Regions from separate parts of the Pantoea sp. X-Soil-OKNW-713 genome, predicted to be linked through region 2. Evidence: riboswitches for the same ligand, from Rfam matches in the RefSeq annotation. Region 2 holds a riboswitch; each other region holds the start of a gene.
What was found. Region 2 has a riboswitch for thiamine pyrophosphate ahead of thiC (phosphomethylpyrimidine synthase ThiC). Riboswitches for the same ligand answer to the same signal wherever they lie in the genome.
Positions count from the first base shown of each region.

Region 1: linked by a shared signal. The riboswitch ahead of thiM (hydroxyethylthiazole kinase) and the one ahead of thiC (phosphomethylpyrimidine synthase ThiC) in region 2 are both predicted to bind thiamine pyrophosphate.
Region 3: linked by a shared signal. The riboswitch ahead of thiB (thiamine ABC transporter substrate binding subunit) and the one ahead of thiC (phosphomethylpyrimidine synthase ThiC) in region 2 are both predicted to bind thiamine pyrophosphate.

Region 1 covers NZ_AP035995.1:2,932,791-2,938,574, forward strand. Annotated here, with positions in the region: gene fbaB (class I fructose-bisphosphate aldolase) at 1-826, opposite strand, end outside; gene thiD (bifunctional hydroxymethylpyrimidine kinase/phosphomethylpyrimidine kinase) at 974-1,774, opposite strand; gene thiM (hydroxyethylthiazole kinase) at 1,771-2,556, opposite strand; TPP riboswitch at 2,590-2,686, opposite strand; gene AC6I8R_RS13785 (DNA cytosine methyltransferase) at 2,890-4,020, opposite strand; gene AC6I8R_RS13790 (helix-turn-helix domain-containing protein) at 4,123-4,359, shown strand; gene AC6I8R_RS13795 (hypothetical protein) at 4,372-5,004, shown strand; gene AC6I8R_RS13800 (DUF3606 domain-containing protein) at 5,315-5,503, opposite strand.
Region 2 covers NZ_AP035995.1:279,067-284,850, reverse strand. Annotated here, with positions in the region: gene nfi (deoxyribonuclease V) at 1-99, opposite strand, end outside; gene hemE (uroporphyrinogen decarboxylase) at 102-1,169, opposite strand; gene nudC (NAD(+) diphosphatase) at 1,209-1,982, opposite strand; gene AC6I8R_RS01275 (Rsd/AlgQ family anti-sigma factor) at 2,046-2,552, shown strand; TPP riboswitch at 2,641-2,742, shown strand; gene thiC (phosphomethylpyrimidine synthase ThiC) at 2,820-4,745, shown strand; gene thiE (thiamine phosphate synthase) at 4,742-5,377, shown strand; gene AC6I8R_RS01260 (aminotransferase-like domain-containing protein) at 5,440-5,784, opposite strand, start outside.
Region 3 covers NZ_AP035995.1:788,810-794,593, reverse strand. Annotated here, with positions in the region: gene leuD (3-isopropylmalate dehydratase small subunit) at 1-421, shown strand, start outside; gene AC6I8R_RS03540 (MFS transporter) at 478-1,656, opposite strand; gene sgrR (HTH-type transcriptional regulator SgrR) at 1,911-3,572, shown strand; TPP riboswitch at 3,608-3,705, shown strand; gene thiB (thiamine ABC transporter substrate binding subunit) at 3,753-4,739, shown strand; gene thiP (thiamine/thiamine pyrophosphate ABC transporter permease ThiP) at 4,715-5,784, shown strand, end outside.

The DNA.
Region 1 (5,784 bases), 2.7 Mb from region 2:
ACTGGTAGCGTACCAGGTCGATAGGGTTTTCGGTGGTCAACTTGCTGTAAACGCGATCATCGGTATGGCCGAAATTCACCGCGGTATAACCCCCGTTATTCTCTGCCATTTTTTGCTTCACGATATCCGCGCCAATGGTCGCGGCCAGATGGTTAGCCTGACCGGTTAAATCGGCGCTGGCATGGTAATCCACGCCATCTTTCTTGAAGCCATTATTGCGCAGGTAGGCCCACAGCACCGTCACCATACCCAGCTCATGCGCACGTTCAAACGCGGCGGAGATCTCTTCAATCTGGCGACGTGATTGCTCAGAACCGAAGTAGATGGTGGCCCCGACCGCAATGGCTCCCATATTGAACGCCTGCTCGACGCTGGCGTACAGCGTCTGATCATATTGCGTCGGATAGCTCAGCGTCTCGTTGTGGTTCAGCTTCACCATAAACGGGATCTTGTGCGCATAACGCCGCGCCACCGAGGCCAGCACACCGTAGGTGGAAGCGACACAGTTGCAGCCCGCTTCAATCGCCAGCTCAACAATATTTTTCGGGTCGAAGTAGTGAGGATTGGCGGCAAATGAAGCGCCGGCGGAGTGCTCAACCCCCTGATCAACTGGCAAAATCGACAGGTAACCCGTCCCCGCCAGGCGACCGGTGTTGTACAGCGTTTGCATGTTGCGTAATACCACAGGAGAACGATTGTTATCGGTCATTACGCGATCCACATAATCCGCGCCCGGTAAATAAAGGCTTTCCGCTGGAATGGTCATGCAGCGATGTTGAAGAAGGCTATCCGCTTCTTGGCCCAATAACTGAACGATGTCCGTCATACTCACTCCTGATTAATGGCTGGATTGGAACCGGCACCTGCCGATTCGCCCCCAACAGCCTGGACCGGGATCCGCCAGGCTGGCAAATTGCTGACTCCATTTTTCAGACAGATACGCAGGCAAAAAATGGCAATTCGGCGTTACGCCCTACCACCAACGATGAAAATGGTGCACCGGTCCAATGCCTTTTCCGACTTCCAGAGAATCGGCATGCAGTAACGCTTGTTGCAACCAGGCTTTAGCCTCGGAGAGCGTCGCAGCCCAGTCATCATGGCGTGGACGTAGCGCCGCCAACGCAGCTGACAGCGAACAACCGGTGCCGTGGGTGTGGCGAGTATTGACGCGTGGCGCGGTAAAACGCTGACGTCCGTTGCGGGTGATAAGCCAATCCGGGCTCTCCGCATCACTCAGATGTCCTCCCTTCATCAGTACCGCTTCACATCCGAGATCCAGCAATGCATCCCCCTGCATCAGCATCGTCTTCTCATCCTGCGCCACACTGCGGCCAAGCAGCGCCGCGGCTTCTGGCAAATTCGGCGTAATCAACGATACCTGTGGTAACAACAACTCACGCAGGCTGGCGATGGCATCCGGTGATAACAACGCATCGCCACTTTTGGCAATCATAACGGTGTCCAGCACCACGAACGGCAGGCTGGCACGCTTCAGCTTGTCAGCAACAATTTCCACCACCGCCGTTTCCGCCAGCATGCCAATTTTTGCCGTGTCGATACGCACATCATCGAGCACCGAATCCAGCTGCGCTCCGACAAAATCTGGTTCGATACGATAGACCGACTGCACACCACGGGTATTCTGGGCCACCAGCGCGGTAATGACGCTGGTGCCATAGGCACCCAGCGCGGAGAAGGCTTTGAGATCGGCCTGAATTCCCGCACCACCGCTGGGGTCAGTACCGGCAATAGTCAATGCATTAATACGTTTCATGGCGTCACCTCCAGCGTCCACAGCGCATCCAAAAAGGCAGCAACAAAGCTGCCCGGCCCCTGGACCTGGCGTGCCGCCCGTTCACCGGCCAGTGACATGACCCGACAAGCTGCCGCCACATGTTGCAGACGTTCACCCGGCAGGCTGGCAAAAGCCGCCACCACTGCCGACAGCGCACAACCTGTCCCCACTACGCGTGTCATCAGTGGGCTGCCGCCCGGGATGGCAAAGGTATGCTGACCATCGGTGACGTAATCCACTTCGCCGGTTACCGCCACGATGCTGCGGTAATCGTGCGCCAACTGTTGAGCAGCGCTGAGTGCGGCGTCAGCCTGATGCAAACTGTCCACGCCACGCCCGCCCGCCGCCTGGTTCGCCAGGGCAAGGATTTCCGAGGCGTTGCCACGGATGGCTGCCGGTTGCAGGGTCAATAGCTGCTGACAAAATTCGGTGCGAAAGGTTAACGCGCCCACCGCGACCGGGTCGAGCGTCCAGGGCGTGCCGGCACGGTTTGCCGCCTCTACCGCAGCCTGCATGGCGACGCTGCGATCGCGCGTCAGCGTGCCCACGTTGATGAGCAGAGCATCGGCATAACCGCTGAACTGTGCGGCCTCATCAGCGTCGATCACCATGGCAGGTGAGGCGCGCAGTGCCAAAAGGACATTAGCGGTAAAGGTCTGAACCACATCATTGGTCATGCAATGTACCAGCGAAGCATGTTGATGCAGTAACTGAAGCGAGTGCGCGAGTTGCGCGGAGGAAAGAAGGTCAGGTTGTTTCATAAAGCTCCCAACCGGCGATCAAGAAGGCGAATGCGGTCAGGCATCTGACTTCCCTACGCTGGCATTATCCAGATCAGGTGGTACGGGTATTTCTCAGCCTTCACAAGGAAGGGCACCCCGAGTCATTTAAATAGAAATCAACTAATTACGATAAATTCTTCTCATCGATCTCTAATGAGAAATAGTACTGTCAGCAGGAAATCTTGTAAATGAGAAAAGAGACCCTGCTGCGTTATATGTCTCGGTTTGATGCTGACTGTAACCGGAAAATGAGAAAGCCTAATAGCCGCATAACAATCTGAACTAAACGCTATGGAGCCTGGAAACTTAATATCAAAAGTAATCTTTTATTTTTTCGGCAAGCGCTTTACCAAGTAGTGGCGGAACAGCATTACCTATTTGCTTTGTAATTTCAGAACGGTTTCCGAAGAATTTAAAGTCATCATCAAATGATTGTAACCTTGCTCCTTCACGAGGAGTTAAGGCTCGATTAAGAATAGGGTGAATACAGCGATTTGAAGCTGGATGCACAAAATTTACAGTAATAGTTACCGCAGGCTCATCCGGGTCAAGTCTACTGTAACAACTACTAAAACCACTGGTTATCAGTTCCTTGGGGATGCAACTGATATTTTTCCCAGAGTGTTTTATTATCTCCATCATTTTTGGCGAATGTTTTGTCGCACTATGAAGCTCTAATTCTTTAGTACCCTTCCTTCTGTCACGTTGATACTCATTCATGGGGTCATTGGTATAAATCAAACTTGATTCACCTGATTCTATTGGGGGTAAATCACCAATCGCCTCCATAGCAGTTATCGCCAGAGGTAGATTATCAGAGCGAAGTGAAAACATTGTTTTTTCTTTATTTTTGTGACCAATGGTCGCTCCAGAGTAATAAAATTTTGGAGCAGGTAACTCCAATTTACTCCCCCTGGGAGCACCAAGCATAATCAGCCTTTCTCTTTTTTGAGGGACACCATAATGAGCCGAATTCAATATTTTCCATTCGGTATCATAACCCAGAGAATGAAAACATTCTTGCATCTGCTCAATTGTATCGCCGGATTTATGAGTCGCCAAACCTACAACATTTTCCAAAACAAAATACTTAGGTCGGAAAAAATTCACATAAGATGCATACTCTTCGAACAAAGTATTTCTGGGATCATCATCCTCTGAAGAACGAAATGGTCGAATAGAAGAAAACCCCTGGCAAGGCGGGCCTCCTACTAACACATCCAACTCACCTTTTTTTACTCCGGTTATTTCGGATACTTCCTTTTTGGATACCTTCCTGATGTCACCTGCAATAGCATGAGCTTTAGGATGATTAAGCTGGAATGTAGAAACAGATGATTGAAGTAAGTCAATTCCGAAGGACACTTCAAAGTTTGCCTTTTCTAAATTTTCAAACCCCTTGGAAAATCCACCTGTACCACAAAACAAATCGAAAACTTTCATATAGTTAACCCAAAAAAACAATATCCGGTGGAGACTATAGTCTCGTAGATCATGGAAGTCAATCTATTTACAATTCTCCCATCTAGACATTTGGAGTGAGCCATGTGCAACAATCGGAAGTTTATTGAGAATTTCTCAAGAAAAATCAATGAATTGAGAATTGAGAAAAAACTCACAATTGAGCAACTTGCCGATATGGCATCAGTTCACCGTACAACAATTGGCTTAATTATTCGCAATGAACGCTCACCATCTCTACAAATGGCAAAGCAAATAACAGACGCATTAGGGGTCCGATTAAGCGAGGTTATTGAGAAAATTGAAAACGAAAACATTTAAAGGAGTTAATTAATGAGACTTGCTAAGCCAGAGCATTTAAGGAATGCCGATGATTTATTTAAATTTACAGGATTAGCACCTGAAACCATAGCCCAAGCAATTAACGATTGTTATCGAACATTGGATAACATTGATCATCAAATGATGGCTCAAGGTATCCCTAGAATAGCTAACCTCGTGGAACTCGCCAATCTATCTTCAATGGTTGGTAATATCCTGGGAGCTGGACTAGCTGCAAACTCCAATGGGAAATATATTCGAAACAGACCTCATGCATATCCAGATTTAATACCAACAAATGGACAGGGAAGAGAACTTGAATTAAAAATGGCACTTGAGACCAATCGACCCAAGGGGCATTTACCTAAAGCTGGTAATTACATGACTATTAGGTACGTATTAGGTGATGCGTCTGGGGCTTACCAAAAGGGAAAGAATTCACGAGGAGATACAGTATGGATATGGGAAGTTAAGGTTGGATATTTAAATGAAGGTGACTTTTCTTGCAGCAATACAGCTGGAGACTCAGGAAAAACTGCCGTAATTAAATCGGGCGCACATAACGATATGTCATTGGTATATTTTGCACCAGAGTTTTTACCTTACAGCAATAAAATAGGGAAACAATACTGCGGTTATAACTGACAGCAAGACAGCATATACTCATGAGGGCATATCACGAGCCACTACCGGATTGCATCTTCGGCTAGCTATTCTCGTGATATTTATCTAGCCTGGTTTCCTGCTCCTCTGCGGATGCCAGTAACAACACACCAGCTTATTCTATCCTCCTGGTTGCCTAAGTGTCCATCCTAAAAACGGTGTAAAAATGAAGATATCCAAATAAGTGGATTGCAAAATATACCAGAGAGTTGTTCTGTGCTTTGAACCAATTATTCAGCAGCAAGAAAAAACCCCGCAGAACGGGGTTAGTCAGTTATTTTCTTCCTGAAAATCACTTTCGCTGATATTGATTCAAGTACTGCTTAACTTTCTCAGTACCATTACCTACGTTAGCAACAGCGGTACGCAATTGTGTCGCACTCACATCCAGGGTGTTCGTCCAATACTCAACCTCCCAGGTTTCAGTAAGACTAATAAAGCGTTTGTCTTCCGGTTGTTTTCTCTTTAAATCATCAGCCATTTTGCAGCTCCTGAGGTTAATCCTGAAAACATGACTATCGCTTCTTAAGAAGAGTAACTCGTTAGCTTAACCGAAGGATGTTAGCCGTCCGGTGATTGCCATACAGCCCCACTTAAGGCCAGGAGCCAGCACAGCGCTGGCTTCCGAAAAAAATCCTAGACAATATGGCTGACGATATCAAGGTATAGTGACTATACCAAAGAACAACAGAGCAAAACTTTTTTGCGGCTTCTAAAGGCTGAATGTTGTTCCCGGTTTTCTGCTAATCAACAGGATCAAGT
Region 2 (5,784 bases):
ACCGGCAATCAAACGGTGCGGCAGCACCTCAAAATCGTCCTGCCGCACCACGTCAGCTGCGCGCTGTTGCTGTTCCGTGCGTAGCGCCGCTAAATCCATCGCTAGCCCTGATGATAAGGACGTGACAAACGATGCACCGCCTCGACAAAGGCACCAGCATGCTCTGGCGGTACATCCTGATGGATACCGTGGCCCAGATTGAAGACGTGGCCTTCACCCTTGCCAAACCCTTCAAGGATGCCAGCCACTTCCTGCTCGATACGGGCCGGTGGGGCGTAGAGCATTGACGGGTCCATATTGCCCTGCAACGCCACTTTGTGGCCGACGCGACGACGGGCATCGGCAATATCGGTGCTCCAGTCCAGGCCCAGCGCATCACAGCCAGTTTCCGCGATCGCTTCCAGCCATTGCCCGCCACCTTTGGTGAACAGGGTGATCGGCACACGGCGACCTTCGTTCTCATGCAGCACGCTATCAACGATTTTGTGCATGTAGTAAAGCGAGAACTCGCGATAATCACGTCCGGTCAGCACGCCGCCCCAGGTGTCGAACACCATGATCGACTGCGCACCGGCTTTGATCTGCGCGTTCAGATAGAGGATCACGCTGTCGGCCAGCTTATCCAGCAACGCATGCAGCGTTTGTGGCTCGGCGTACATCATCTTTTTGATTTTGGTGAAGGCCTTGCTGCTACCCCCTTCAACCATATAGGTCGCCAGCGTCCACGGGCTTCCGGAGAAACCGATCAGCGGCACTTCGCCTTTCAGGTTATGGCGAATGGTGCGCACCGCATTCATCACATAACCCAACTCCTGCTCCGGGTCAGGTACCGGCAGTTTGTCGACGTCAGCGCGGCTGGTAATCGGGTGAGAGAAACGGGGGCCTTCACCGGTTTCAAAGTACAGGCCCAATCCCATGGCATCCGGGATGGTGAGGATATCGCTGAAGAGGATTGCCGCATCCAGCGCATAGCGACGCAGCGGTTGCAGCGTGACTTCACAGGCCAGCTCAGCATTTTTACACAGCGACATAAAGTCACCGGCCTCGGCGCGTGTGGCTTTATATTCCGGCAGATAACGCCCGGCTTGTCGCATCATCCAAACCGGGGTGACATCCACCGGCTGACGTAACAGGGCGCGCAGATAACGATCGTTCTTCAGTTCACTCATAATTGGCTCTCTCACTGACAGGGCGCCAGTGTAGCATTTTCACAGCGCGCTGGCGCGACAGTGGGCAACGGTATCTTCAATCAGACGTCGCGCGACGGTACCCGGCGGCGGTAATAAAGGTAACGCATCGTAGCGGAACCAGCCGGCATCCAGCAGTTCTTTGCCGTCATGCTGTAGCTCCCCGCCATCGTATTCCGCCATATAGGCCATCATCAGCGAATGGGGGAATGGCCAGGGTTGTGAGGTGACGTAACGTACGTTTTTCACCCGTACATTGCTCTCTTCCATCACCTCACGCGCCACCGCCTGTTCGAGAGTTTCTCCCACTTCAACAAAACCGGCCAGTACGGTGTAGACGTTGTTACGATGCTTTGCGTGGTTCGCCAGCAGGATCTCATCTCCGCGCCGAATCGCCACGATGATGCAGGGCGCGATTTGCGGATAATAGCGTTCACGGCAGTGACCGCACAGGCAAGCAAACTCACGTTTGCTCAAATGCATTTCGTGGCCGCAATAGCCGCACCAGCGATGCGAACGAAAGAATTCCGCCAGTTGCACGCCACGCCCGGCAAGCTGGAACAGGCCAACATCTTCGTCGATCAACTGGCGTACTGAGCCCATATTGTCAGAACGTGATTCACGCACCAGCCAGACGTTTTCACCCTGCCATTCGCCAATCACCATGCCGCTGCTGCCCGCCAGATCGAATTGTTCCGCCGTCCCGTGCGGCAGCTCACCCTGTGGCAGCCAAAGTTTTTGTTCATGGCTGACAATCCACCAGCCAGCGTCTACGCTTGAGATCTCACGTTGCATTTAAATCGTCATCCTTAGCGTCTATTCGCAGAATGAACCACTATAACCCACATGGAGCCTTGTATGCTTACTCAGTTAGATGACCTGACCGAGCGTGTAGGCCGCGGTAACGAATTGGTCGATTCATGGCTACACGCGCGTCGTCAGCTACTTGTGACTTACTACCAGTTGGTTGGCATGAAGCCCAAAAAAGATGCGTTGAGTGCCCTGGACGAACAGGCGCTGGATGCCTTTTGTCATAACCTGGTGGATTATCTCTCCGCCGGCCATTTCAGCATTTATGAACATATTATCAGTGAGATGCAAGGTGACAGCCCGATGATCGCCGCCGCGCAAATCTACCCGTCACTGGAAGCCAATACCGAACGGATGATGCAACTGTATGACGGCCATCTGCAACAGGCCATCACCGATGACAACTGCGTCACCTTCCAGCAGGCGCTGTCTGAAGTGGGTGAAGTGCTGGAGTCGCGTTTTACGCTGGAAGATAAGCTGGTGCATCTGGCATGGGACAATCAGCTGGCGCATACGCCGGTAGCGAATGAAAGCATCATCGCCCGCCCTGCTTAGCCGACCGCATTTGTAAAAGACTTGTTATTCGTAAAAAGCCCTTCTATGCTACGAGGGCTTTTTTATTTTACGGTTTAACACCGTAAATATTTTCTTGTCGGAGTGCCCATTTTGGGCTGAGACCGTTAATTCGGGATCCGCGGAACCTGATCAGGTTAGTACCTGCGAAGGGAACAAGAGTAAATATCACAGCCGGTGCGCGCGCCGTTTCTGTTACTCCTTCCGGACTCCGGACAAGCAACTTCCATCATTTACAGGAAACTTGCTATGTCTGTTGTAAAAACTTCTCGTCGTGAACAACGCGCCCAGGCGCAGGAATTTATTGATTCCCTCCAGGGCACTGCCTTCCCCAATTCTAAACGTATCTGGCTCACCGGCAGTCGTGATGATATTCGCGTACCGATGCGTGAGATTCAGCTTAGCCCGACCCTGACCGGCGGCAGTAAAGATAATCCGCAATACGAAGCCAACGAACCGGTGCCGGTGTATGACACGGCCGGGGCTTACGGCGATCCGCATGCGTCGATTGATGTTCATCAGGGGTTGAGCAAACTGCGCGCCAACTGGATCGCGGAACGCGGCGACAGTGAAACCATCGACCAGCTCAGCTCCAGCTATACACAGCAACGCCTGGCAGATGAGGGGCTGGATCACCTGCGTTTTGAACATCTGCCCCAACCGCGACGTGCCAAAGCAGGCCGCCGTGTTACCCAGTTGCATTATGCGCGTCAGGGCGTCATTACCCCGGAAATGGAGTTTATTGCACTACGTGAAAACATGGGGCGCGAACGCATCCGTGGTGAAGTGTTGCTACAACAACATCCTGGTCATAGCTTTGGTGCACATCTGCCGGAAAATATCACCGCCGAGTTCGTGCGTCAGGAAGTCGCCGCAGGGCGAGCCATCATCCCATCCAACATTAACCACCCTGAATCTGAGCCGATGATCATTGGCCGCAATTTTCTGGTCAAAGTGAATGCCAACATCGGCAACTCGGCGGTCAGCTCCTCAATTGAAGAGGAAGTGGAGAAGCTGGTGTGGTCAACACGCTGGGGGGCTGACACGGTGATGGATCTCTCGACCGGCCGTTATATCCATGAAACACGCGAGTGGATTTTGCGTAACAGCCCGGTGCCGATTGGCACCGTACCGATTTATCAGGCACTGGAGAAGGTAAACGGCATCGCGGAAGATCTGAATTGGGAAATCTTCCGCGACACCTTGCTGGAGCAAGCCGAACAAGGCGTTGACTACTTCACCATCCACGCCGGCGTGCTGCTGCGTTATGTGCCGATGACGGCGAAACGTCTGACCGGCATCGTTTCGCGTGGCGGTTCAATTATGGCGAAGTGGTGTTTGTCGCACCATCAGGAGAGTTTCCTGTATCTGCACTTCCGTGAGATTTGCGAAATCTGTGCTGCCTATGATGTTGCTCTGTCGCTGGGTGATGGACTGCGTCCGGGTTCGATTCAGGATGCCAACGATGAAGCGCAGTTTGCCGAGCTACATACGCTGGGTGAGCTGACCAAAATCGCCTGGGAATATGATGTGCAGGTGATGATCGAAGGTCCGGGGCATGTGCCGATGCAGATGATTCGCCGCAATATGACCGAACAACTGGAACATTGTCACGAAGCCCCGTTCTATACCCTCGGCCCACTGACCACCGATATCGCCCCCGGCTACGATCATTTCACTTCTGGCATCGGTGCCGCGATGATTGGCTGGTTCGGCTGTGCGATGCTGTGCTACGTCACCCCGAAAGAACATCTGGGTTTGCCGAATAAGGAAGATGTGAAACAGGGATTGATCACTTATAAAATCGCCGCTCATGCCGCCGATCTGGCGAAGGGCCATCCTGGCGCCCAGATTCGCGATAACGCCATGTCGAAAGCGCGTTTTGAGTTTCGCTGGGAGGACCAGTTCAATCTGGCGCTCGACCCACATACCGCGCGCGCTTATCACGATGAGACACTGCCGCAGGAGTCGGGCAAAGTGGCACATTTTTGTTCCATGTGCGGCCCGAAATTCTGCTCCATGAAAATCACCCAGGAAGTGCGTGACTTTGCCGCCCGTCAGCAGGCGGAAGCCCAGCCGATTGAAATCGGGATGGCGCAGATGTCAGATGCCTTCCGTAGCCGTGGCGGTGAGCTTTATCATGCCGCCGATGCCCTGAAAGAGGAAAATGTATGACCGCCGCCTTCCCCAGTACCGCCCCACGTTTAGGGCTTTACCCGGTTGTCGATAGCGTTGAGTGGATTGCCCGTTTGCTGGAAGCGGGAGTACGCACCATTCAGCTGCGTATTAAAGATTGCGAAGATCATGAAGTGGAAGAGGCGGTGCGGGAGGCTATCGCACTCGGCAAACAATATCGCGCCCGCCTGTTTATCAATGATTACTGGCGCCTGGCGATTCGCTACAACGCCTATGGCGTGCATCTCGGCCAGGAAGATCTGGATGTGGCCGATCTGGAGGCGATTCGTCAGGCGGGCTTGCGCCTCGGCTTATCCACCCATGATGATGCCGAACTGGATCGGGCGCTGGCGCTGCGCCCCTCATATATCGCGCTGGGGCATATTTTCCCGACACAAACTAAAGAGATGCCATCAGAACCGCAAGGCATTGCAGAGTTAACACGTCATCTGGCGCGGCTGGAAGGCATTTCAACGGTAGCCATTGGCGGTATTTCGTTGGCGCGCGCGCCAGAGGTGCTGGCGACCGGCGTGGGTAGCATCGCGGTGGTTAGCGCCATCACTCAGGCACCCGACTGGCTGGCGGCCACGCGGGAGCTGCTGGCGCTGACGGAACCCACCGTCACGGCGTAAAACACGGCTGACGACGCGATTTATTGCGCACTAAATTGCGTGATAAATCGCGCCGCTACCGATCAGGCGCAGACCAACATCGCGCGTTCAATCGCAGCACCCACCAGCGCAATCGCCTGTTCGGTGGCATCGGTAATCGGCAGCGCATAGTTGAGACGCAGGCAGTTGCGATACTTACCCGATGCGGAAAACAGCGAGCCCACCGCCACCTGAATCTTCGAGGCGCGGAGTTCCGTGTTGAGGCGCACCGCGTCGAAGGCTTCCGGCAGTTCGATCCACATCAGAAAGCTACCCTGTGGGCGTGACACACAAATACCACACGGGAAATAGTGGCGTACCCAGCAGCTAAAAGTCTCGTAATTGCGTTGATAAACCTGGCGCATACGCCGCAAGTGCGGCCCGTAATG
Region 3 (5,784 bases), 510 kb from region 2:
GCTGAACAAGCCGGAATACAAAGGCACCAGCATTTTGCTGGCGCGTGAAAACTTTGGCTGTGGCTCCTCGCGTGAGCACGCACCCTGGGCACTGACCGATTTCGGTTTCCAGGTGGTGATTGCACCCAGCTTTGCGGATATCTTCTACGGTAACAGCTTCAACAACCAGTTGCTGCCGGTGAAGTTAAGCGATGAAGAAGTTGATGAGATGTTTAAGCTGGTCGCAAGCCATCCAGGCATCAGCTTTATCGTGGATCTGGAAGCCCAGACCGTGACTGCTGGCGACAAAACCTATAGCTTCGAGATCGACAGCTTCCGTCGCCACTGCATGATTAACGGACTCGACAGCATTGGCCTGACGCTGCAACACGAAGCGTCCATCGCCGACTACGAGACGAATCAGCCCGCGTTTTTACGTTAAAATAGCGCGATTAATCGTGCCGCTACAGCCGTAGCGGCGCGATTTATTGCGCGCAGTTACACATCCCGCACCCGCGAAGCCAGCCCCAACGCCAGCACTGCTAACCCTAGCGCCAGCCAATACACCGACTCATGGCCGAACTGTTCACTCAGCGCCCCCTGAATCAAACCCGCCACAATCATTCCGGTAGAGATCGAGGTGGTAAACATAGTGGTAGCCGCGCCAGCACGTCCCGGCATCAGGTCCTGGAACCACAACATACCGATTCCGGCAACAATCCCGATAAACGCAGCATTGAACAGCTGCAACACCATCAGCGCGGTACGTGACTGGAACAGACCCAGCCCGAGATAAAACACCATTGCGGCCACCAGCGCCACCTGCACCAGCCGACGTTTACCGAAGCGACGCGCATAATGCCCGGCCAGCAACATAATCGGGATCTCCAGCCCGGCCGCCGTTCCCATCAACAGGCCAGCCAGCTTTTCCGGCAAACCGAGCGTGGAGCTGATATAGAGCGGCATATCAATGATATACATCACGTTGCAGGTCCACATTATCACCGAGGCGATAAACAGCAGACGCACCTGGCTGTCTTTCCACGGACTCAGTTGTGTCAACACCTGCTCGGGAGACACGATCACACGCGGCACCGACGGCAGGGTGCGCCAGATCAGCAGCAGGCTTAACAAAAAGATCACCGCCGCCACGCAAAACAGCGTCACAAAGCCATAGTTCAATGCCAGCGCGAACGATAACGGCGGGCCGATCACCCACGCCAGCGACAACTGCGCACGCATGACCGAACTGAACATCACCACTTCGCGGGCGGAACGGTCAGCATACTCACGCGCCAATGCAAAAATTTGCGGCACTGCCACGCTGGCCAATGCCGACAGCAGCACGCCCAACGTAATCAACGTAAGATAATGACGGGTAAAGGCAAACAACAGCGAATTACACACCGCCATCAGGCAACAAAACATAATCAGGTGGCGGCGATCGCCGTGGTTGTCGGAACGTTTCGCCACCAGCAGGCTGATGACAATCCCGGCAATCGCGTTGACGGTAAAGAACAACCCAACCCAGAACGGCCTGACCTGCACTTCACGCGTCAGGAACAGGCTCAGCGTCGGTGCCTGCAAAGCACCGGCCACGCCAACCATAAAGGAGACGGCCATAAAAGCCAGATAAACCGGGTTGAGGAACGGCTTACGCGTTAACAGCGATTTCATGCAGAAATCCCTTTGCGGATTCAATCGGGGAAAAAAATGAGGGTAGAAGATTCCACAGCAAGACGAAAAAAGCCAGCAGAGAACACACTGCTGGCGGTGAAATTGCACCCTACTCAGAAAAGGTTCTACGTCGGCAGAACCGCTGGCAGAGCGCCATTCATGACTGAATGCCTCCCGCTCTTCCATTGGGGTCTACTATGCCTCTAATATAGGGCAAGAAAAACTGAGCGATTACGCGGCGGAGTTCCCCTTTTATGTCCTCTTCACGTCTACAACAGCAATTTATCCGCCTGTGGCAAAGCTGCCAGGGCCAGGATCAGGAAACCACCCTGAGCGAACTGGCGGAATTGCTGCACTGCTCGCGACGTCATATGCGCAACCTGTTGAATGCCATGCAGGATGCGGGTTGGTTAATCTGGCAGGCCGAAGCCGGACGGGGTAAACGTTCAACGCTGAGTTTTTGTTATACCGGGCTGGCATTGCAGCAGCAGCGCGCCGAAGATTTGCTGGAGCAGGATCGCATCGAACAACTGGTGCAATTGGTAGGCGACAAAAATCAGGTACGCCAAATGATTGCTTCTCACCTCGGCCGCAGCTTCCGCCAGGGTAAGCATATTCTGCGCGTCCTGTATTATCGCCCGCTTCCCAACCTGCTACCCGGTTCCCCGTTGCGTCGCTCCGAAACCCATTTAGCGCGGCAAATCTTCAGTGGTCTGACACGGATAAATGAGGAAAAGGGGGAAATTGAACCCGATATTGCCCATCACTGGCAACAAACATCGCTGCTGCACTGGCGCTTTTTCCTGCGACCCGCGATTCGTTTTCATCACGGTCGTGAACTGGAGATGGAGGATGTCATCAGCTCGTTGGATCGTCTGCGTACCCAACCGCTGTTCTCCCATATTGCCAAACTTCACTCCCCTGCCCCCTGGACGCTGGATATTCAACTGACTCAACCCGATAACTGGCTACCGTGGTTGCTTGGCAGCGTCAGCGCGATGATCTTGCCGCGCGAATGGCAAACGGTACGCGATTTCGCCCGTCAGCCGATTGGCACCGGCCCCTACAGCGTGGTGCGCAACCAGCAAAGCCAACTTAAAATTGCCGCTTTTGATGACTACTTCGGCTACCGCGCGTTGATTGATGATGTCTCAATCTGGGTATTGCCGGAAATCAGCGACGAACTGGTGTATGCCGGAGTGAAGTTGCAGGGCGAAACCGCGGATGAAAAATCGGAGGAGAGCCGCCTGGAAGAGGGTTGCTATTTTCTGCTGTATGACCAACGTTCAGAGCAGGGACGCGATGCCCATTTCCGCCGCTGGGTCAGCTATCTGTTTAACCCTATCGCCCTGCTGAACAACGCCGGGGTAGGTTATCAACGCTACTGGTTCCCGGCCTATGGCTTGATTCCTCGCTGGCACCACCGCCGCGACTTAACCCCAGTCAGCAAACCACAGCATCTCACCCAACTGACCATCAGCTGGTACAGCCATCATGTTGAGCATGAAGGGATCGCCAATGCGCTGCGCCCACTGCTGGCGCAGCAGGGCGTAGAGTTAATCACCCGTGAACTGAGTTACGAAGCATGGTTTAACGGTGAAGGCGAAAGCGATATCTGGCTCGGCAGTGTCAACTTCACCCTGCCGCTGGATTACTCGCTGTTCGCCCAGTTGTATGAGCTGCCACTGATGCAGCAATGCATCCCGATAGACTGGCAAAGCGCGGCTGAACGCTGGCGCGAAAAAACGCTACCGCTGGCGGAATGGAGCAAGCAACTGGTGGACAGTGACTACCTGCATCCGCTGTTTCATCACTGGTTGCTGCTGGAAGGCCAGCGCAGTATGCGTGGTGTGCGCATGAATACTCTTGGCTGGTTTGACTTTAAATCCGCCTGGTTTGCCCCGCCGGAGCTGTGAACCTTTCGCCCTGAGCCGGAAATGACTAGAATGAGCCGTTCTCAACGGGGTGCCCTGCATTACAGGGGCTGAGAGAGACCCGTCGAACCTGATCCGGTTAATACCGGCGTAGGGATTTGAGATGCCTCGCTGCTCAGATCCTTTGCGACTCAACCTTATCTTCTCCTCAAGGAGCGCAAAGTGCTTAAAAAAGTTCTGCCCGTGCTGCTGCTGATTTCTGCCCCGGCGCTGGCTGCCAAACCGGTACTGACCGTCTACACCTACGACTCATTCTCTGCCGATTGGGGACCCGGTCCGGCAGTAAAAAAAGCCTTTGAAGCCCAGTGCGGCTGTGAGCTGAAATATGTCGCGCTGGAAGATGGCGTGTCGCTGCTCAATCGTGTCCGTATGGAAGGCAAAAACAGCAAAGCGGATATCGTGCTGGGTCTCGATAACAATCTGGTGCAGGCGGCAGAAAAAACCGGCCTGTTTGCCAAAAGCCAGGTGGATACCGGCGCACTCCAACTGCCAGATGGCTGGCACAACGACACCTTTATCCCGTTCGACTATGGCTACTTCGCCTTTGTCTATGACAAAAACAAACTGAAGAACCCGCCCAAAAGTCTGAAAGAGTTGGTAGAAAGTCCTGAAAAATGGCGCGTGATCTATGAAGATCCTCGCACCAGCACCCCCGGACTTGGCCTGCTGCTGTGGATGCAAAAGGTGTATGGCGACAAGGCCCCAGATGCCTGGCAAAAACTGGCGCAAAAAACCGTCACCGTCACCAAAGGCTGGAGCGAAGCCTATGGCCTGTTCCTGAAAGGCGAAGGCGACCTGGTGCTGAGTTACACCACCTCCCCGGCTTATCACATCATTGAAGAGAAGAAAGAAAACTACGCGGCAGCGCCGTTCAGCGAAGGCCACTACATGCAGGTTGAAGTGGCAGCGCAGCTCGCCAGCAGCAAACAACCAAAACTGGCGCAGCAATTTATGCAGTTTATGGTATCCCCGGCCTTCCAGCAGACCATCCCGACCGGCAACTGGATGTATCCGGTGATTAAAAGCGAGTTGCCTGCCGGTTATCAGACGCTAAACGTACCGCAAACGGCGCTGCAATATAGCCCGACTGAGGTTGCCGACCATCGCGACGACTGGATAAGTGCATGGCAACGCGCCGTCAGCCGTTAATTCCCGGCTGGCTGCTGCCCGGCAGTTTCACCGCGCTATTGTTATGCGCGGTGGCGCTGCTGGCGTTTGGTGCGCTGTTGATGTCAGCCCCCATCGGTGACTGGCGCGCCCTGCTCACCGATGACTATCTGCATCACGTACTGGCTTTCTCCTTCTGGCAGGCGTTACTGTCGGCGCTGTGCTCAGTCATCCCCGCGATCCCGCTGGCGCGCGCCCTGTACCGTCGACGTTTTCCCGGACGTAACCTGCTGTTACGCCTGTGCGCCATGACGCTGGTGCTGCCGGTGCTGGTGGCAATATTCGGCCTGCTGAGCGTCTATGGTCGCAGCGGCTGGCTGGCCCAGCTGTGCAGCCTGGTAGGTCTCGATTATCACTTCTCACCCTATGGGTTGCAGGGCATTCTGCTGGCACATGTGTTCTTCAATCTGCCGCTGGCCACGCGCATGCTGTTGCAGTCGCTTGAAAGCATCCCGGGCGAGCAACGTCAGCTGGCGGCGCAGCTCGGCCTGCGCAGTTGGAACCTGTTCCGCTTACTCGAATGGCCGTGGCTACGGCGGCAGATTTTGCCGACCGCCGCGCTGATTTTTATGCTGTGCTTTGCCAGTTTTGCCACCGTGCTGGCGCTGGGCGGCGGCCCGCAGGCCACCACGCTGGAACTGGCGATTTATCAGGCGCTGAGTTTTGACTACGATCCCGGGCGCGCGGCCCTGCTGGCGCTACTGCAACTGGGATGCTGCCTGCTGCTGGTGTTGCTGAGCCAGCGCTTCAGCCAAGCCATTCTGAGCGGAAACCAGCAGATACGCGGCTGGCGCGATCCCCAGGATAGCTGGCGCGCGCGCCTCAGCGATGGCGTATTGATCGGTTTGGCCTTGTTGTTGTTGCTCCCGCCTTTGCTGGCGGTAGTGACTGATGGCCTGCGTGGCGGCGTCGCCGGGGCGATTCAACAACCGGCCTTGTGGCAGGCCACCTTTACCTCATTACGCATTGCCATCGGAGCAGGCGTGTTGTGTGTCATTCTTACCCTGATGCTGTTATGGAGCAGCCG